Linked DNA regions of Kribbella solani. The main gene of each other region encodes a partner of the protein of the gene in region 2 in a complex. Links are inferred from orthologs where the notes say so. Each region holds a gene or a part of one and is shown on either strand. Other genes may lie near its edges. The genes, in order: dapF and HDA44_RS15755.

Region 1 (8,924 bases), 3.0 Mb from region 2 along the record:
TGCCGGCGGCTCGCGGATGGCACCGGCGCGTACTACTTCGGGCCGGTCGACGATGCCTGACGATCCGCGCAACCGGGAGCTCGCCAGCCCGCAGGAGCGGTACGACGCACGCCTGCAACGCCGTTCGTCGACGCTGCTGCAGCGCCGCGTGGTCGAGCAGGAGCGCGCGTCGATCGACGAGGCTCTGGACCAGATCCTGGCCGACGAGTCGATCGCGCAGGCGGCGGCCCGGATCGTCGCGGCACGCCGGCGTTTCATCATCGGCTCGGCGAAGTCGTACGCGTACGCGTCCTTGCTGGCGTTCGATCTGGGCGAGGGGCTGTCGCAGGTGACGCTGGTCGACGGGACCGTCGTCCGTGGTATCGACATCCTTGCCGACGTCCGGGCGAACGATCTGATGGTCGCGTTCTCCTTCCGCCGGTACCGGCGGGACACCGTCGACATCGCGCGCCGGTTCGTCGAAGCCGGCGGTGAGCTGGTCGCGGTCACGGATTTCGAGGACGCGCCGCTGGCGAAGCTCGCGGATCAGAGCATCTACGTGGCGACCGGAAGCGCGTCGTACGTCGACTCGCCGACCGTCGTCGCGTCGGTGCTGCACGTACTCGCGACGCTGACGACCGCGAGCGCGAAGGGCGCGCGGCGGCGGCTGATCGAGCGGGACCGCTTGAACACGGAGCTGGGGATGTATGTCAACTGAGCTGAAGATCGTCGCGGCCCGGCTGCACCGGGTGCGGATGCCGCTGGTACACGCGTTCCAGACCAGCTCGCATCGCAAGGCGTTCCTGGATCACATCCTGGTCGAGCTCGAGGACGTTTCCGGCGCCGTCGGCTGGGGCGAGATCGCATCGTCCTCGGACCCGTACTACGCGCCCGAGACGGTCGAATCGTGCTGGCACATCGCTTCCCAGTACCTGCTACCTGCCGTACTGGGCCGATCGTGGACGCATCCGGATCAACTGCAGAGCGTGTGGTCGAGGGTGCGCGGCAACTACTTCGCCAAGGCCGGTGTCGACATGGCGGCATGGGTACTTCACGCCGAAGCCGAATCCGTGCCCTTGGCAACAATCTTGGGCGGAACCCGGACCGAGGTGGTGGCCGGCGTCTCGCTGGGGATCGAGCCGGCGATCGACGACCTGCTGACCGAAGTGCAGCGCCAGGTCGACGCCGGGTACCCGCGGGTGAAGTTGAAGATCGCGCCTGGCTGGGACATTGAGCCGGTCCGCGCGGTCCGGTCGGCGTACCCGAAGCTCGATCTGCATGTCGATGCTAACGGCATCTATACGGTTGCCGATCTCACCCATTTGCGGCAGCTGGACGAGTTCGGGTTGACGATGATCGAGCAGCCGTTCGGGCCGCGGGAGCTGCTTGCGCACGCGGAGCTGCAGCGGGCGATTCGTACGCCGGTGTGTCTCGACGAGAGCGTGGAGACGCTGGCCGATCTGGAGACCGCGATCGCGCTAGAAGCGCTGCGGATCCTGAATATCAAGGTGTCCCGGATGGGCGGACTGAGCGCGGCCCGCGCGGCGCACGATCGGGCGCAGGATGCCGGGCTCGGGGTCTGGTGCGGGGGGATGCACGAGTTCGGCGTCGGCCGGCTCGCGAACGTCGCGCTCTCCAGTCTCCCCGGGTTCACCCTCCCATCGGATGTGTCCGGCTCGGAGAAGTACTACGCCCGGGACGTCGTCGTACCCGCCGTGGTGGCCGTGGACGGGGTCGTTCAGGTGCCCACGGCAACCGGTCTCGGCGCTGTCGTCGACCGGGAGTGGGTCGAGGCGCGGACGGTCGCCGAGCTGACTTTCCAGGCCGAAGAGCTGACCCTCCGGCCAGAACAGGAGTGATTCGATGCGGATCGCGGTTGCCGGCGGCCTGATCGCCGACGGAAGCGGCGCGGACCCGGTCCCGGGCACCTTACTGATCGACGACGACCGCATCACCGCGGTGCTGCCACCCGACGCGACGCTGCCCGGCGTGGGGGAGGCCGGGGCGGGGGAGACCGGGGCGGGGGAGGCCGGGGTGATGCTGCCGGGAGCCGAGGTTATCGATGCCACAGGCAACATTATCGCACCGGGGTTCATCGATCTGCACTCGCACGCGGATTTCAGTCTCAGCTCAACTCCGGCCGCGGAAACCCAGCTGGCGCAGGGCGTCACCACGCTGGTCGCGGGCAACTGCGGCTGGTCGCCCTTCCCGATCACCGACCTGGAGACCCTGCGGGCCGGTACCGCGTTCCTGGACCCGCGGCACGACTGGTCCTGGACCGACCTCACCGGCTTCGCTGCAACGTTGGAACCCGCCGTGAACATGGCCTTTCAGGTCGGCCACTGCACGCTTCGGATCGCCGCGATGGGCGGCGCGCAGCGCCCACCGACGCCGCCGGAGTTGCGCCGGATGCAGGACCTGCTGCGTACGGCCGCCGACCAGGGCGCGGTCGGCTTCTCGACCGGACTGATCTACGCGCCCGGCACGTACGCCTCGCCGGCGGAGGTCGCCGCGCTGGTCGCGACCGTCGCCGAATGCGGCCTGCTGTACTCGTCGCACATCCGCAACGAAGGCTCCGGCCTGCTCGGCGCGCTGGACGAAGCGATCACGGCGGCGCGGGCGGGCGGAGCACGGCTGGAGATCTCGCATCTGAAAGCCGTCGGCCAGGCCAACCACGGTCTGGTCATCGCCGCGCTGGAGCATCTCGACCAGGTCGATGACGTCGATCTCGGCTGGGACGCCTACCCGTACACCGCGACCAGTACGACCCTGACCACTCGGCTGCCGAGCTGGGCGCTGGCCGGCGGCGCGCTGCTCGACCGGCTGGCCGACCCCGCCGAGCGCGCCCGGATCGCCGCTGCCCTCCGCTCCGACGCGCTGCTCGCGCCCGAGTCGGTGGTGATCGCGTCGCTGCCACCCGGCCGGTACGAGGACAGTCGCGGCCTGAACCTGGCCGAGATCGCGCGCGCCGACGGGGTGGACGCCGCCGAGATCGTGCTCCGGATTCTGGAGAACCATGACGCCGCGGTCAGCATGGTCAACCACGCGATGCGCGAGGAGGACGTCGCGGCGGTCCTCGAACATCCCCGGACAGCGGTTGCCAGCGACGGCTGGATCCTGTCCGCGACCGGGCCGGGGCATCCGCATCCGCGCAACTTCGGCACGTTCCCGCGCGTACTCGGCCGGTACGCCCGGGAGCTCGGCGTACTGGGCCTGGGCGACGCCGTTCGCCGGATGACCTCGCTGCCCGCGTCTCGGCTGGGTCTTGCCGATCGCGGGGTGATCAGGCCTGGTGCGATCGCGGATCTGGTCGTGTTCGATCCGGCGCGGGTCGCGGACAGGTCGACGTACGCCGATCCCTGGCAGTTGTCGGTCGGGGTTGAGCACGTTCTGGTGGCGGGTCAGCCGGTGCTGGCTGATGGCGTACCAACTGGGCGCCGACCGGGCCGGGTCATCGCTTGAAGCGCGCTGCTATTGCTTGGCGCGCCGCGGCGTGGTGGGGAGCTTGTAGCGCTTCGGCGCGGTCGGGAGCTTGAAGCGTTTCGGCGCGGTCGGGAGTTCGGGCGGGGCGTTGACCGGCTCTTGCGTCTCCGTTTCGAGCCAGCCGTCGTGTTGTGCGATCAGCTTCTCGGCCCGTACCTGATCGGCGTCCCGGAGCAGCACCATCCACGGGTGGTCCTCGTCGTCGTCCTCGCCGTGGAAACGCCCGCGCCGTACCTCACCGCCCAGCTCCGCGGCGACCGCGTCCGCATCCTCCTGCTCCCAGAAGTAGGCGATCAGCTCCATGCGCACACCGTACGCTGTGCGCATGAGCACGTTTCCTTGGTTGAAGGGGCATGGGACCGAGAACGACTTCGTGATCCTGCCCGACCCGGACGGTTCGGTGCACGGTGACCTGGACGCGGCGCTGGTGCGGTTTCTCTGCGACCGGCATGCGGGCCTCGGCGCCGACGGCGTGCTGCGGGTGATCCAGGGCGGCAAACAGGCGTACGTCGAGGACGGCGGCGACTGGTTCATGGACTACCGGAACGCGGACGGCTCGATCGCGGAGATGTGCGGGAACGGGGTCCGGGTCTTCGTGAAGTACCTCGCCGACGCGGGGCTGATCGACGGCAAACCGGTCCGGGTCGGCACGCGCGCCGGGATCAAGGAAGTCGCCCAGAACGACGACGGCTCGCTGACCGTCGACATGGGCGAGCCGGCGCTGCCCGGTCCGGCCGGGATCGTCGTCGAGGCAGGAGGTCACCAGTGGCCGGCCGTACACGTCGACATGGGGAACCCGCACGCGGTCGCCTTCGTCGACAGCCTGGACGAGCCGGGCAATCTGTGCGACCAGCCGACCTGGTCGCCGGGCGAGGCGTTTCCGCACGGGGTGAACGTGGAGTTCGTCGTCCGGCGCGGTCCGCGGGATGTCCAGATGCGGGTTCACGAGCGTGGTTCCGGCGAGACGCGGTCGTGCGGGACCGGTACTTGCGCGGTGACGGTCGCGGCGGCGCGGGCCGCCCGCGACGAGTTGCCGGTGACGTACCGGGTGGGCGTGCCAGGCGGTGAAGTGCAGGTGACGTGGCGTACGGACAACCACCTGGAGCTGACCGGTCCGGCCGTACTGCACGCGCGCGGCGAGTTCGATCGCGCCTGGCTGGGAATCCGCTGATCGCCCAGGGCGTTGACGTACGTAAACGGGTCGCTTGTACTTGAGGCCCGTGCCACCATGGAAGGTATATGACGACCCATTCACATGCTTTTGACGAGACCACAACTGACCGGGGCGGCGGGGCGGGGGAGTTGGGCTCAGCCGAACTTGACCTCATTGAGGGCGAGGACTCAGGCGATTCGTTGACGGGTCACGACACGTACGCCGAACAGACCACCGAAGGTCTCGAGCTGGAAGAGCGCCAGGCGCTCCGCCGGATCGTCGGCATGTCGACCGAGCTGACCGACATCAGCGAGGTCGAGTACCGCAAGCTGCTGCTGGAGCGGGTGCTGCTGGTCGGCGTCTGGACCGAGGGCAGCGCCGAAGACGCGGAGAACTCGCTGGCCGAGCTGAAACTGCTCGCCGAGACGGCCGGTTCCGAGGTTCTGGACGGCGTGATCCAGCGCCGGAAGAAGCCGGACCCGGCGACCTTCATCGGCTCCGGCAAGGTTTCAGACCTGCGCAACCTGGTCGCGTCGCTCGGCGCCGACACGGTGATCGCGGACGGCGAGCTGGCCCCCGCGCAGCTGCGCAACCTGGAGGACCGGCTCAAGGTCAAGGTCGTCGACCGGACGGCGCTGATCCTGGACATCTTCGCGCAGCACGCGAAGAGCAAGGAAGGCAAGGCGCAGGTCGAGCTGGCCCAGCTGCAGTACATGAAGCAGCGGCTGCGCGGCTGGGGTGGGAACCTGTCCCGCCAGGCCGGTGGCCGGGTCGGCGCGGCCGGTGGCGGTATCGGTGGCCGTGGTCCCGGCGAAACCAAGATCGAGACCGACCGGCGCCGGATCAACACCAAGATCTCCAAGCTCCGCCGCGAGCTGAAGGCGATGAAGAGCACCCGCTCGACGATGCGCCAGGAACGCCGCCGGAACGCGGTTCCGTCGGTGGCGATCGCCGGGTACACCAACGCCGGCAAGTCGTCACTGCTGAACCGGATCACCGGCGCCGGGGTGCTGGTCGAGGACGCGCTGTTCGCGACCCTGGACCCGACCACCCGGCGGACCACCACCGCGGACGGTCGCGTGTACACGCTGACCGACACCGTCGGTTTCGTCCGGCACCTGCCGCACGACATCGTCGAGGCGTTCCGCTCCACCCTCGAGGAGGTCGCGGACGCGGACCTGCTGCTGCACGTGGTCGACGGTTCGCACCCCGACCCGATGGCGCAGATCCAGGCGGTCCGTGAGGTACTGGCCGAGATCGAGGCGAGCGACGTCCCCGAGATCATCGTGATCAACAAGGCCGACGCCGCCGACCCGCTCGCGCTGGCCCCGATCCTGCACCGCGAGCCGACCGCGATCGTCGTCTCGGCCCGCACCGGCGAAGGCATCGACAAACTCCGCGAGTTGCTCGAAGGCGCCCTGCCGCAGCCGCACGTGGCACTCGACGTCCTGCTGCCGTACGAGCGCGGCGACCTGGTCTCCCGGATCCACTCCGAAGGCGCGGTCGACCAGCTCGAACACACCGCCGACGGCACCCGGATCACCGCCCACGTCCACCCCGACCTGGCCGGCGACCTGACCCCGTACCAGGTGGCCACCGCCAAGTAGCCCACGGGCACGTCCCCCGGAGATCACTCCGGGGGACGCGCTTCGGGTGTTACTTACGCTTGGACACCTGAACCTTCATCGAGGTGCCGGTCTTCGAGACGACCTTGATGTTCACTCCGTTGTTCGGGACCTTGACGCTGCTCGTCGGCAGGTCCGCGGACCAGTACGACTTGCTGTCGTTGAAGGTCCGGACCGCGCTCTGGCCGCGGATGTAGCTCGGCTGCCCGTTGAGGTGCAGCGTGAACGAGTCCGCCTTCTCCAGCCCGAACGGCGCGTCGTACGCCGAAACCCGCGGTCGCCACACGTTCCCGTCCATGCTGTTGATCGGCGTCGGATGCGAGTCGATCGGCAGGATCAGGCCGGAGCCCGGGTGCTCGTTGGTGTTGTTGTCCTCCTGCGACGTGTCCCAGTACCAGATCAGCAGACCGTCCTGGTACGGGAAGTGCTCCGCCTTGCGGGCCTGCGTGCTGAGCCAGCCGTAGTTGTACGGGCCGGTCTGCAGGTGCTTGTCGTAGTCGACGTAGTTGATGTTCGACGCCAGGTAGTAGTTGTCGTACAGACTCGTGTACGACGCCCCGGCCGCGCTGAACCCCTTCAGTGTCCACCCGTCCGGCGAGGTCTCCGCGCCGGAGCTGAGCACGGTGGCAGAACCCGACGTCACCTTGATGTCGTCGGCGAAGAAGCCGAGTCCGCCGGTCGCCGGGTCGGTGGCGTACCGGAACTGCAGCGTGATCGTCTTCCCGGCATACGCCGACAGGTCGAACGTGGCCGGCACCCAGCCGTTGCTCTTCCCGTCGATGCCGTTGCCCTCGGCATCCTTCGTGATACTGCCCTTGATCGGCTTGGCGCCGGAGCCGTCGTTGACGTCGACGTACGCGTAGTCGCACGCCGTCGTACCGCAGTCCTCGATGTCCCAGTTCGCCTGAAAGGTCAGACTCGCGGGCTGGCCGGCCGGGAGCGTCACCTGGCGGCTCATCGTGTTGCTCAGCATGTTGCCCTGGCCGCTCCACCAGGACTTCGTGCCGGCTGCGGGCGGTACGAGCTGGTGCTCCACCTGTTTCTTCGGCAGCGTCACCACCAGACCCTGCGCCTTCGCCGAGTTGTACTCGTGTGGGCCGAGCTCCACGGTCCGGTTCTGGCCGGAGTTCACGATCTCGTAGTCGAGCCAGCCGAGCTGCAGTTTGTCCCAGCTGTTGAAATCGGCCGCTTGCTCGCCGATTCCGCCGTCGGACGGTTTGCCGACCCGGCTCTGCGCCATCATCGTCCACCAGTTCACGCCGTTCTCGACGGCCGCGCCCGAGGTGTCGTACTCGTCCGGCAGCCCGAGGTCGTGCCCGTACTCGTGCGCGAAGACGCTGACGCCGCCGTTCTCCGGCTGGATCGTGTAGTCGCCGACGTACAGCCCGGTGTCGCCGACCTGCGCGCCGCCGTTCGGGTTGTTCGAGGGGCCACCCGGGAACCCGGCGTACCAGCGGTGCGACCAGATCGCGTCCTCGCCCTGCCACGGGTCGCGATCGGCCTGGTCGCCGCCGGAATGCACGATCTGGAAGTGGTCGATGTACCCGTCCGGCTCGTTGAAGTTGCCGTCACCGTCGTAGTCGTACCGGTCCCACTGGTCGAACGCCTTCAGGCTCGCGGCGATCTGTGCGGTGGTCTGGCCCTGCGCCTTCTGGTCCGCGACCCACTGGTTGACCGCGTCCTGGACCAGGTTCCAGGTGTTGCTGCAGACGTTGCCGGCGCACGGGTAGCCGTTCGAGCGACCGTACCTGGCCTCGTTGTACTTCACCTTCACCCAGTTGGTGACCTGGCCGGACACCGAGTACCGGCCGGAGGACTGCTTCTCGTAGTACTTCTTCACCGAGTTGCCGTTGCCGAAGTACAGGTCCTGGTAGTGCTTCTGGTTGTAGTTGGTCTGCCAGATGGTGGAGTTGTCGACAGCGCGATCCGGTGCCGGGATCTCGTTGTGCAGCGGGCCGTCGAACCGGGCCGGGCCGGGAATGCCCGCGTTGGTGTCCTGGTCCGGGTAGTTCGGGTGCCGCTCGTTGCCGAACTCCGCCAGGATGACGAAAATCTGGTCGGTCTTCTCACGGGACAGCTCGACGTACTGGTCGACCTTGCCCTTGGCGTTCTTCGTGCCCTTGGCCCCCGCCGCCTTGGCGCCGAGGTTGACGACGGTGCTGCCGTTGCGCTGCTCGGGTGTCGCCGTGCCGTTCAGGACCTTGGTGAGGGCCTCCTGCCGCAGATCGCGGCGCTTGTCCTCCAGCGGACTGGACAGGTCGTCCGATGCCGCCGCGGCCTCGCCGGCGCTCGGTGCGGATCGCTGTGTGGGCGGTGCGGCGACGTTGCTCGCCGAGGCCGCGGCCATGCCGAGCCCGGTCGACGCCGCCAGAGCCAGGCTGAACAGCCCGGCAGGTAGCTTGCGCACGATTCCCCCTCCGATTCTGTCACTGAATGTGATCGAAGCTCCCCCGAGCGTGTTTGCCCGGGACGGTACGGGCAAACCCGGAAGGGCTGAAGTGGATCCGCGAAGAAATCTTTCAACGCGCGGGAAAACCTTCTGAGTAGAAGGGCTCACGCGGCGCGGCGGACATCCTTGGCAGACTGTCCCGGGTGGAACGGTCCAAGGCGGAGCTGCCGCAGGGTGAGGCGTCGCGGGTGGAGACGTCGCGGGTCGACGCGGCGCACGGTGAGGCGTCGCGGGT
Region 2 (8,958 bases):
TCGCAGTGCCGGGCTCGCCATGCCTGATCGGCGAGTGGCTGCTGCTGAACTTCGATCGCGAGCCGTTCGCCGGCACGCAACGTGACCTGGACATCTGTGCGCCGGCGGCGATCAAGCGTCCAGTGTTCGATGGAGACCTTGGCAACGTCGGGTTGCGATCTCGCCCAAGTCGCGACGAGTTGTTTGGCTTCGGCGTGCCACCAACTCTCGGGACCGTGCCCGCCGATAGGGGCTTCGTGCGGCGGGTGCGAGAAGTGATGCCGTCGTGCCCCACCGATGCGGCCCTTGACGATCAGGGGCACCTCGCGGGGCTCTCGAAGATCGAGACCTTCGTGGCAGAGCAGGCACACCAGGCTGCGGTCGCCGGAATACCCTTTCGCCTTCCAGTACTCGAGCGGCTGACTGGTGATCTGCACCTCGTGGCCGGTGGTCAGATCGAGACCGATGACCAGCAGGTCCTTCGGCATCTACGTTCCCTTTCGACGAAGAACGCGCAGATGCCGGACAGCAGGACACAACCCCGCCAAGACGCAGCTCATCGTCGCGTCCGTCCGCCACCGTGCGCATGGACAGATGCCCCGACGAGAAAGTCGTCAACGAGAGTCAGAAAATCGAAGGGAAAGCCGCAGCCGTTAATAGGCGAGTGTTATGAAAGTGGCACTCAGATGGCCGAAATCAAATTCTGTGGTGTGCGCGGCGAAAGAGTCAGCTATAGATATCAGTCAAAGTAAGCCGTGTTCTGGGGCGAACTCAGACTACCGCACCAAGGCCCTAGAGGCTCGGTCAGACAGCATCGGCGGCGTGTGACGCCCTTCCCGATGCCAGCCGGGAAAGGGCCGAAAAGTCCGGCGCCACGGTTGCAGACATGACACTCGACGATTGACTCCGTCGAGCGTGGGTGCAGCGTTGCCGAGGACAGACTCTCGTCACCCGGACGACAGTTGGGGACCTCGGTCATGGACCTGCCTGAGCTCGATCGCGCGTGGCTGCGCACGATCGAGGTGCTGCGTGGCGGCTGGCCCGTCGTTACGACCGCCCCATCCAATGACGTACGGCGTTGTGGCCCGCGATACCCGTGCGGTGCATCCGCCGAAGCGTCGCCTCGGAGGAGCCTGTCTTGGCCATCGCAGACTTAGTCAAAGGTGAGTAGTGGCACGTTGTAGAGGTTGGGTTGGCGGGGGCGGGTGAAGGTGGGAGCGGTTACCTCGACAAGGTAGAGCTCTGTAAGGAACTGGATCTTGGCGCCTAGAAGGTGGCTGGTGTGGGCGGTTGCCGAGTTCGCCTTTAGGCCGACTGAGACGTGGATGTGGGGTAGGACGGTGCCGGTCTGCTCGTCGTAGGCGAGGGAACCGCCGCCGATGGCTTCTACGTTTTCGAGGTGGACGGAGCTCCAGACCGGGGCGTCGGGGTCTTCGAGTTTCTCGCAAGTGCCGACCAGTTGGGCGTCGCGCATGCCGGCGATGAACATGGGGATGAAGCCCTGGCGTACGTCGTACTCGGCGCAGAACTCGGCCAGGGCCGGGTAGAAGTCGTCACCGTGGTCGAAGTGGACGGCGAAGGTGCGGCCCAAGGTCAGTTCGGCGGCGCGCAAGGTCAGCTCCTCTGGAGGTCGTTGAGGTAGGCAACGTATCGAATCGCGGTGTTCAGGCCGCGCGTGGACAGGAGGCGGCTGCGTGGATGCACGATGTCGTCGACCCCTGCGACGGCGAGTTGCTCGCAGCGGCGGTGGAACCAGGGCCAGGGGATGTTGAGATAGCTGGCGACCGCGGCCAGGCGGCGTTGTGGGGTCGACTCGGCGACCAGGGACTCCGCGGCGACCGAGGCTTCCACATCGCTGAATACTGACCGACGCGACGGAGGTGCGCTCGCGTCGACGTACCAAAGACCGGATCCGCCTAGCCAGTTCGCGACCATCGCGTCACCGGCGAGCACGAATCCTTCAACCTCCGCGTGCTCGGGCTCAGGGCTGAACTCGACGGTGATCCCGAAGACTTCCATCAAAGCCACCGCGAGCAGAAGAAGCACACGCTCGTACCGGGGCGACGCCGCCACGTCGAGTTCCGAGACGCGCAAGGCCCTTCGCATCTGCGGGAACCAGCGCGATGTACGGCGGAGGTACTCGTACTTGTGCCGCCACAACAGCCACGACGCCGCCTCCTCGCCGCGGTTCTCGCGCGTCCAGAAGAACGGCTGCCCCGACAACCGATCCAGGTTGCGCGTGATGTGGCGTGCGCAGAACCGTGACCCCAGCCACTGGCCGGCCACCGCGTTGAGCGTCGGAACCTCGCTCAACGCAACATCAGAGGTGCGGCGGCCGTCGTGATGGGCCAAGCGTCCTTGGCTGCTCACCAGTTGCGCGTCGTCGGCGAGCAGGGCGACATCGGTGTTCGTTGCCGCCCAGATGATGCCCGTCGTGAGGTCGTCGAGGAGTGCGGCCGTCGAGATCGGCTGCGGTCCCGTACGGCGGCCCGCGCGGTCGACGAAGCGGCGCCCGTCCAAGGCGTAGAACCGCCGCTCATGATCGACTGCGATGACCAAAGAGCGGCGGTCGGGCCGACTCAGTGGCGCGCCCGCGTCCTTGCCCGGGTCGACCAGTAGCCAGCCCTCCCCCGGCAACTCCACCTCGCGGTAGTGCGCGGCGATCCACACCCGCGTACGACCGGCCGCCCGGCACGCGCACCGTCTCTGACTGCGCGGCCGGCCAGTGATCGGTGGTGAGATCCAGGAGCGAGACCGGCTGTACCGGCAGTTGCTTCGTGGCGACCCGGCGCTTGTAGAAACCCAACTCCGACGGCTCCGACTTGCGCAAGATCGAGCACAGCGCCATCCGGACCTCAGCGGAGGGCCAGGTGTACCAGCCACACTCCCAGTCCGAGATCGACTTCGCGGTCACGAGCATCGTCTGTCCAGTCGCGCGGTAGATCTCGGCGCTGACCAGATCAGCAAGCTTTCCCTGCGACATCCCGCCACGCGCGGCGCGCAGCAAATCATTGCGCCGCCGCGGCTGCGTACTGCCCTCGAACGCGAAGCTCGGCCTGCCCGTCATGACCCTCCTCGGGAGTCTCAGGGCAAGCCTGCCCGCCACCCGCCGGACAGCGTCACGGCATAACGAGACATCTCCAGACGTCTTGGTTCAGCTCAAAATGTCCCGAAATGTCTTAGGTTAGGACTCGTGCCAAACGAACGACTGCGTGCCGCGATGGTGGAACAGGGCCTTACCCATCATGCACTCGCTGAGGAGCTCGGCGTCAACGTCAAGTCCGTCGAGCGCTGGGTCGTGGGCGCCATCGTCCCGTTCCCGCGCAATCGCCACCGCCTGGCGGTTCGGCTCAGTCGTGACGAATCGTACCTGTGGCCGGACGCCCTCACTCGGGACCGGGCCGCCGCGCTGGCCGAGAGCGAAGTAGTCCGCATCTATCCACACCGCGCGGACGTACCCGCGGACGAGTGGCGGCAGCTGTTCGAGGACGGCAACGAGGACATCGGCATCCTCGTGTACGCCGGGCTCTTCTTGGCGGAGGATTCGGGACTGCAGCGTGTGCTTCGGAAGAAGGGCAAGGCGGGCGCTCGCGTACGCATCTTGCTCGGCGATCCGGACGACGTACACATCGCCGAACGCAGCGAAGAAGAAGGCATCGGCGACGCCATCGCCGCAAAGATCCGCAACGCTCAAGTGCTGTACGGCGGGCTGCTGAGCGCACCTGGTATCGAGTTTCGCCTGCACCGTACCGTCTTGTACAACTCGATCTATCGCGCCGACGACCGACTCTTCGTGAACACCCACATCTACGGACTGCCAGCCGCGCAGGCACCGCTCTGGCAACTACGCAAAATCCCAGGCGGCGAACTCGCCGGCCACTACCTGGACAGCTTCGAACGAGTCTGGGCCGACGCAACCCCGATGACCGAATCCTGACGACAACGGAGTCCTGATGCCGCGGCGAATCGACTACTACGACGATCCGAACGCGCCCACCGCGAACAGCATGGTCCCGTCGGTCAACGTCGTGATCGAGAACGACGTCGGCGAGATCCTGATGATCGAACGCTCCGACAACGGCAACTGGGCACTGCCCGGCGGCGGAATCGATCTCGGCGAGTCGCTGTCACAGGCCGGCGTGCGCGAAACCAAAGAAGAAACCGGCATCGACTGCGAAATCCTCGACGTACTCGGCATCTACACCGACCCCAAGCACATCATCCTGTACACAAGCAACGGCGAAGCCCGTCAGGAGTTCTCGATCCTGCTGCGCGGCCGAGCAACCGGCGGTACGCCCACACCGAGCAGCGAGAGCACCCGAGTCCGCTGGATCGCCCAGACCGAACTCGACACCCTCCAGATGAACGCGACAATGCGCCGCCGGATCAACCACTACCTGGACCCCAACGCAACGCTCTACTTCGACTAAGCCGCCAAGCGGTGCTGCACGTTCAGTACCGCCGTACGTAGAGCTGGGCTCGATCGCTGCACCGAGCGGTGTACGACATGCTCACGCGGGTAACGGCTCAGGATCTCGTTCAACCGTTCCTCGACACCAACGGGAACACCGTCGACGGCTGATGTCAGATCGCAGTACGTCAACGCATCAAGCAGACTCCGATCTGGTACCGCGAACTCGCGCGCGAGATCCACAATCCCGCGCTCCTCAGCTTCGACGAGAGCGCCACTGTGATGAGCGACCAGCTGACAGAGGACTGGAGCGGCATCAAGTTCGTCCCGCAGGTACCTGGCGCCGTCGAGCGGATGAAAGTCGGCCGAGCACACCGCTGACGAATAGCCGATGTCGTGCAGGTAGGCCGCGACCACGATCAGCTCGGCGTCCATACCCAAGATGCCCGCCAAACCCCGCGCTCGTGCCGCCACACCTTGCGTGTGTGACCACCGTCGAGGCAACTCGTCGGCCAAGAGCCGACCAGCCAACAACTCTGCATCCGTCGCACTCATCACCCGCACGACATTACGACGGCCCACCACCACCGCAACAGCCTGGTCAGCCGACTGACTGCGGCGAACTCTTCGCCCAGACCGCCTCGAAGCTTGCCGCGTACGAGTCGAACATCTCGCTCTGGGCAGACTGACGGTAGTGATATACCGGCGATCGCGCCGCCGGAACCCCGTACGCATGCTGATTGACCAGCAGATCGCCATCCGAGCGATAGATCGAGTTGTACAAGACCGTGTCATGCAGCCTCAACTCGACTCCCTCCTCCCGCAACATCGGCCCGAGCAGAGCCAACGAGTTGCGGATCTTCGCGGCCATCGCCTCGCCGATCTCCTCCTCCGCTCCCCGCTCGATCACGTTCACGCTGTCGGGCGCTCCAAGCGCAATCCTGATGCGTACGGTGCGACTCTTCTCCCGGAGCAATCGCACAATCCGGGCGTCCTCCGCAAGGAACAGCGCGCTGTACGCCAAGATGCCGATCTCCGACTCGGCCGACTCGAAGAAGGACAGCCAGCCCTTCTGGCCGATGGTCGTACGGCGCGGGTAGATGCCGGCGATCTCGGCCGACGAGCGGCGCGACTCGGCGAGCTTCCGGAGCTCGGGCCAGAGGACCTCCTCGTCGACACCTAGCAGTTGGGTCAGCGCCGCGCGGCTATGCGGATGCGGCAAATTGCCGCGTACCCATCGGTCCGCGGTCTTCGGGTCGACGTGCAGCGTCGCCGCCAGGTCCTGCGCAGTGAGGTTCGCGCTGTACAGAGCGCGTCGGAGCGCCTCGTTCACTTCGATCGCCAACTCTTACCCGACAGTAGATGTCTGTAAATGTCTCTCGGAGGCTAGCATGAAATGTCCGTAAATGTCCTGGATCGCGGTTCTGCTGTCCGTGTCCTTGCGGCGAGGCTTGAGCCACGCTCGACAACGCCGTCGGGCGGTCAGTGAGTCTGATCGAGGGGACCGGATTGATGCGGCGCGGAGAGCTCTATCGGTATCGAGATCCGTCGGGAGTCAGTGGTACGGGCGTGGTCGCGCTGGTCGTCGAGTTCCCGCCGAACGAGGACGGCCGGCAGTGGGTAGCCGTCAAGTGGCTCGGGCCGCACCCGTGCATGACGTTCTGGCCGAGTGTCGACGACCTGCTCGAGATTCACGGGCACTTGGGCGCGTCGGAGATCCGGTGGATGGACCCTGACCCGTTCGATCCGGATGACAATCCAATGCTCGCCTACTCGGGTCGCCCCTAGACCGGCGAGGCCGGCGTGCGAGCCGCACCCCCGCGCCGGTCGCGCCTTCCAACTCCTCGTCGCATCCACCCGAGGACCTGTCCCTGCCACCGCTTCCCCTGTCGGTGGCAGGGCCAGCATTGTCTGTGCCCTGGAGGGCCCTGTGTACAAGGTCGACACCACCCCCGTCGTGCGGGTGCGAAGGCCTCCCAAACGAGAGCCGCCCGATATTCCTGCAGGCCAAGCATTGGCTCCGGACGATCTGCACAAGGGCGACAGGATTCACCACTTCGACTATGGCGACGGCACAATCCACGCCGTCACCGCCTGCTGGCTGCACATCACCTGGGACAACCCAGCCGAAACCCTCGACTATCACTCTCTAGGCATGGCGCGATTCCTCATACGGCTCGGCCCTACGGACGGCGCATGACCAGCGAACCACGTGATGACGGCCCGCTTTGCCGCGTACGCGCTTGGCTCGGCGAGTACCTCATTCTCGACTACGCCGGTGCGTCCGACGACGCGGAGAAGTTCGCGGACACCGTACGCGCACAACATAGGCGCCTGATCGTGACTATCGAGCCAGTCGCAAACCCAGCCAACAAGCGCTGAGATCCCGGCCAGAACACCAACTACTCGCGGCATCAACCGCGCAGTCACCGGCATCCCGCGGGCGGTGATCCACGCCAACATCGGCCGGCACGGGGGCGACTCAGGCGCTGTCCTCGTCGCCATGTCGCGAGGCTCGCTTCATCGGTCCCATCGCTCGTCAAGCAGATGATCGTTGAGTTCGGCGAACCAGGCGATCACGTCGCTCGCCCGGTACCGCAGGTGCCGACCGACCTTCTTTCCCCGCGGCCCATACCCCAACGTCCGCCAGCGATAGAGCGTCCGCTTCGGGATGCTCAAGTACGCCGAGACCTGATCGACGTCCCACAACGGATCTGCATCAGGTACCGGCATCAGAACCTCCAAGCCTCTCCCCCGCAGCAGCACGGCGCTCCCGCTCCGACTTCACAACCCGCCGCAGCTCACCAACTGACCAGCCAAGAATCTCCGCCGCTGCCTCAGCAGAGCGGCAGACGCGAGCCAGCTCGGCCGTCTCGGCCGCCCACCTCGCCTCGGCCTCCGCCAGCCGCTCGTCGTACCGCTCAATCGCGACCGCCTTCGCCTCGATCGCCCGGTCCAGTGACGCCCGTGCCCTGAGCGTCCGACCCGTTGCGGTCTCGATCCGCGCCTGACGTTCACGCGCCCGCCGCAGCGCGGCGACCCGCTCGCTCGCTCCCATGTCGAGACCTCACCGCGCCGGACCATCGAGATCCGGCATCAGGAACGCTGAATCGAGCGGCCGAGCCGGCACCGGACCGAGAGTCGTCCGATCGTTCTTCAGATACCGGTCAGTCGAGTCGATCAGCCGCCTCGCCACGTTGACGACCCGAGCACCGGTCGCCTTGATAGCACTCGCAGGGTCCTCCGAATCGACCTGCCGCGCCCACTCCGCGAGGTACTCGAACGATGCGGCACCAGTAGGTAGACCATGATGCGCCAGGACCACGTACGCGACCGACTCCGCCTCCACCTCGCGAATCCCACCCCACATCTCAGCGCCCCTGTCCTCGCCATCCCTGACCAGGCCGAGGCCCGCCCGCAAGGCGGCCGGCGAATGCAACCGGACATGCGCGAGTTCGTGTACGAGCCGCGCGACCGCCCGGAAATCGTCAAGGTGATCCGCGATCACAATCCGCTTGGCCACATGATCAGTCAGACCTTCGTACATATCACCGGCCGGCCTCACATCGACGGTAAAGCCATCCGCCGCCGCCTCGCGAACCACGGCGGCCCACACGCCCTTAGCCACTGACCTATCTGCGGCAACAGGTGCGCGAGGAAGCCAGATCGGCGGGCCAACGGTTTGAGTCACGTCGAACACAGCACTGACCCCGAAGCCGATCACCTGGTGGTCGACCAGACCCCTGGCTGGCTGCAGGCTCGTCGCCGGTGTCGTCCGTGCGTGAACCGGCTTCAAGATCCGGATCGCCTGGGTTGTATTCACGCGACGCCCGAGCTTGTTCCAGGTACGCCAGTGCGCGACCCAACTCGCCTGCGGCATCTGCAGATTGATCAACACGACATTGCCAAAGCCGTACGCCGGAAACACCGCCGCAGCGTCCAACCACCTTGCCCAGTCAGATCCCGACGCCAACTTGCTCACTTCTGCATCGAGTACCCGATGAAGATCCTCCGCGCCCACCTGTCCCTTGCCCACAGCAACCTCCCGCTCAGATCGGTTGCCCTGTTCAACGTCCAGGCTCGGCGAACTCCCATCCTTGATCGTCAATCCCGGACAAATCCAAGTCCCGGAACCGCGCCGGCATCCGCTTCATCGGCTCAATTGCACTGCGAGAAACAGCAGCCGTTCCCGCAAGGCGCCGCGCAACCCCGCTAGCCGTCTCCAGATGATCGACAAACCTCGCCAGGTCATCGATCACATCGCTGAAACAGGTCATGCGATCCGTACGCACCCAGTAGGGCTGCAGCAAACGTGCCCCACCGGTCGGACGCCGAAGATACGTCAACTCAACTCGCGCCGCGTCCGACCGCGGTACGAACAGCCGACCCGACCAAATCATCCGATGAACCGTCCGTTCCAAATGCCGCGCGACCTGCACCGCTGCCCAGAGCAGCTCGTCAGCCGCGTCCATCAGCTCAGCCGACCTCCATTGACCATCGCCGAGCACTCGGTCGACTACGCCCTTGAGATCGAGGAACGCCACCTCATCAGGCGAATCGCTCCGCCT

The links.
Region 1: the proteins of HDA44_RS15755 (region 2) and dapF are in contact, whole or in part, in a solved structure (PDB 5YGU), measured with the Escherichia coli proteins. The link is inferred for Kribbella solani from one-to-one orthologs.

The regions. Positions count from the first base shown.
Region 1 is NZ_JACHNF010000001.1:485,153-494,076, forward strand. The notes cover bases 2,799-5,710. They hold dapF (diaminopimelate epimerase), read left to right. Parts: upstream 2,799-3,787; coding sequence 3,788-4,633; downstream 4,634-5,710. Other genes in these bases: HDA44_RS02320 (N-acyl-D-amino-acid deacylase family protein), read left to right, coding at 2,799-3,441; HDA44_RS02325 (hypothetical protein), read right to left, coding at 3,451-3,765; hflX (GTPase HflX), read left to right, coding at 4,702-5,710. Outside these bases: HDA44_RS02305 (GNAT family N-acetyltransferase), read left to right, coding at 1-60; HDA44_RS02310 (MurR/RpiR family transcriptional regulator), read left to right, coding at 53-697; menC (o-succinylbenzoate synthase), read left to right, coding at 687-1,838; more of HDA44_RS02320, read left to right, coding at 1,843-2,798; more of hflX, read left to right, coding at 5,711-6,222; HDA44_RS02340 (immune inhibitor A domain-containing protein), read right to left, coding at 6,272-8,647; MacS family sensor histidine kinase, read left to right, coding at 8,833-8,924. UniProt on the Escherichia coli protein: Involved in the succinylase branch of the L-lysine biosynthesis and in the biosynthesis of the pentapeptide incorporated in the peptidoglycan moiety. Catalyzes the stereoinversion of LL-2,6-diaminopimelate (L,L-DAP) to meso-diaminopimelate (meso-DAP).
Region 2 is NZ_JACHNF010000001.1:3,492,583-3,501,540, forward strand. What follows is about bases 2,725-5,670. They hold HDA44_RS15755 (NUDIX hydrolase), read left to right. Parts: upstream 2,725-3,932; coding sequence 3,933-4,409; downstream 4,410-5,670. Other genes in these bases: HDA44_RS15750 (helix-turn-helix transcriptional regulator), read left to right, coding at 3,173-3,916; HDA44_RS15760 (HD domain-containing protein), read right to left, coding at 4,406-4,945; HDA44_RS15765 (XRE family transcriptional regulator), read right to left, coding at 4,992-5,670. In the rest of the region: HDA44_RS15735 (competence protein CoiA family protein), read right to left, coding at 1-467; HDA44_RS15740 (PPC domain-containing DNA-binding protein), read right to left, coding at 1,133-1,591; HDA44_RS15745 (XRE family transcriptional regulator), read right to left, coding at 1,594-2,649; more of HDA44_RS15765, read right to left, coding at 5,671-5,735; HDA44_RS15770 (hypothetical protein), read left to right, coding at 5,903-6,178; HDA44_RS15775 (hypothetical protein), read left to right, coding at 6,321-6,590; HDA44_RS15780 (hypothetical protein), read left to right, coding at 6,587-6,772; HDA44_RS15785 (helix-turn-helix transcriptional regulator), read right to left, coding at 6,911-7,123; HDA44_RS15790 (hypothetical protein), read right to left, coding at 7,110-7,448; HDA44_RS15795 (M78 family metallopeptidase domain-containing protein), read right to left, coding at 7,458-7,913; HDA44_RS15800 (hypothetical protein), read right to left, coding at 8,458-8,958. UniProt on the Escherichia coli protein: Master regulator of 5'-end-dependent mRNA decay.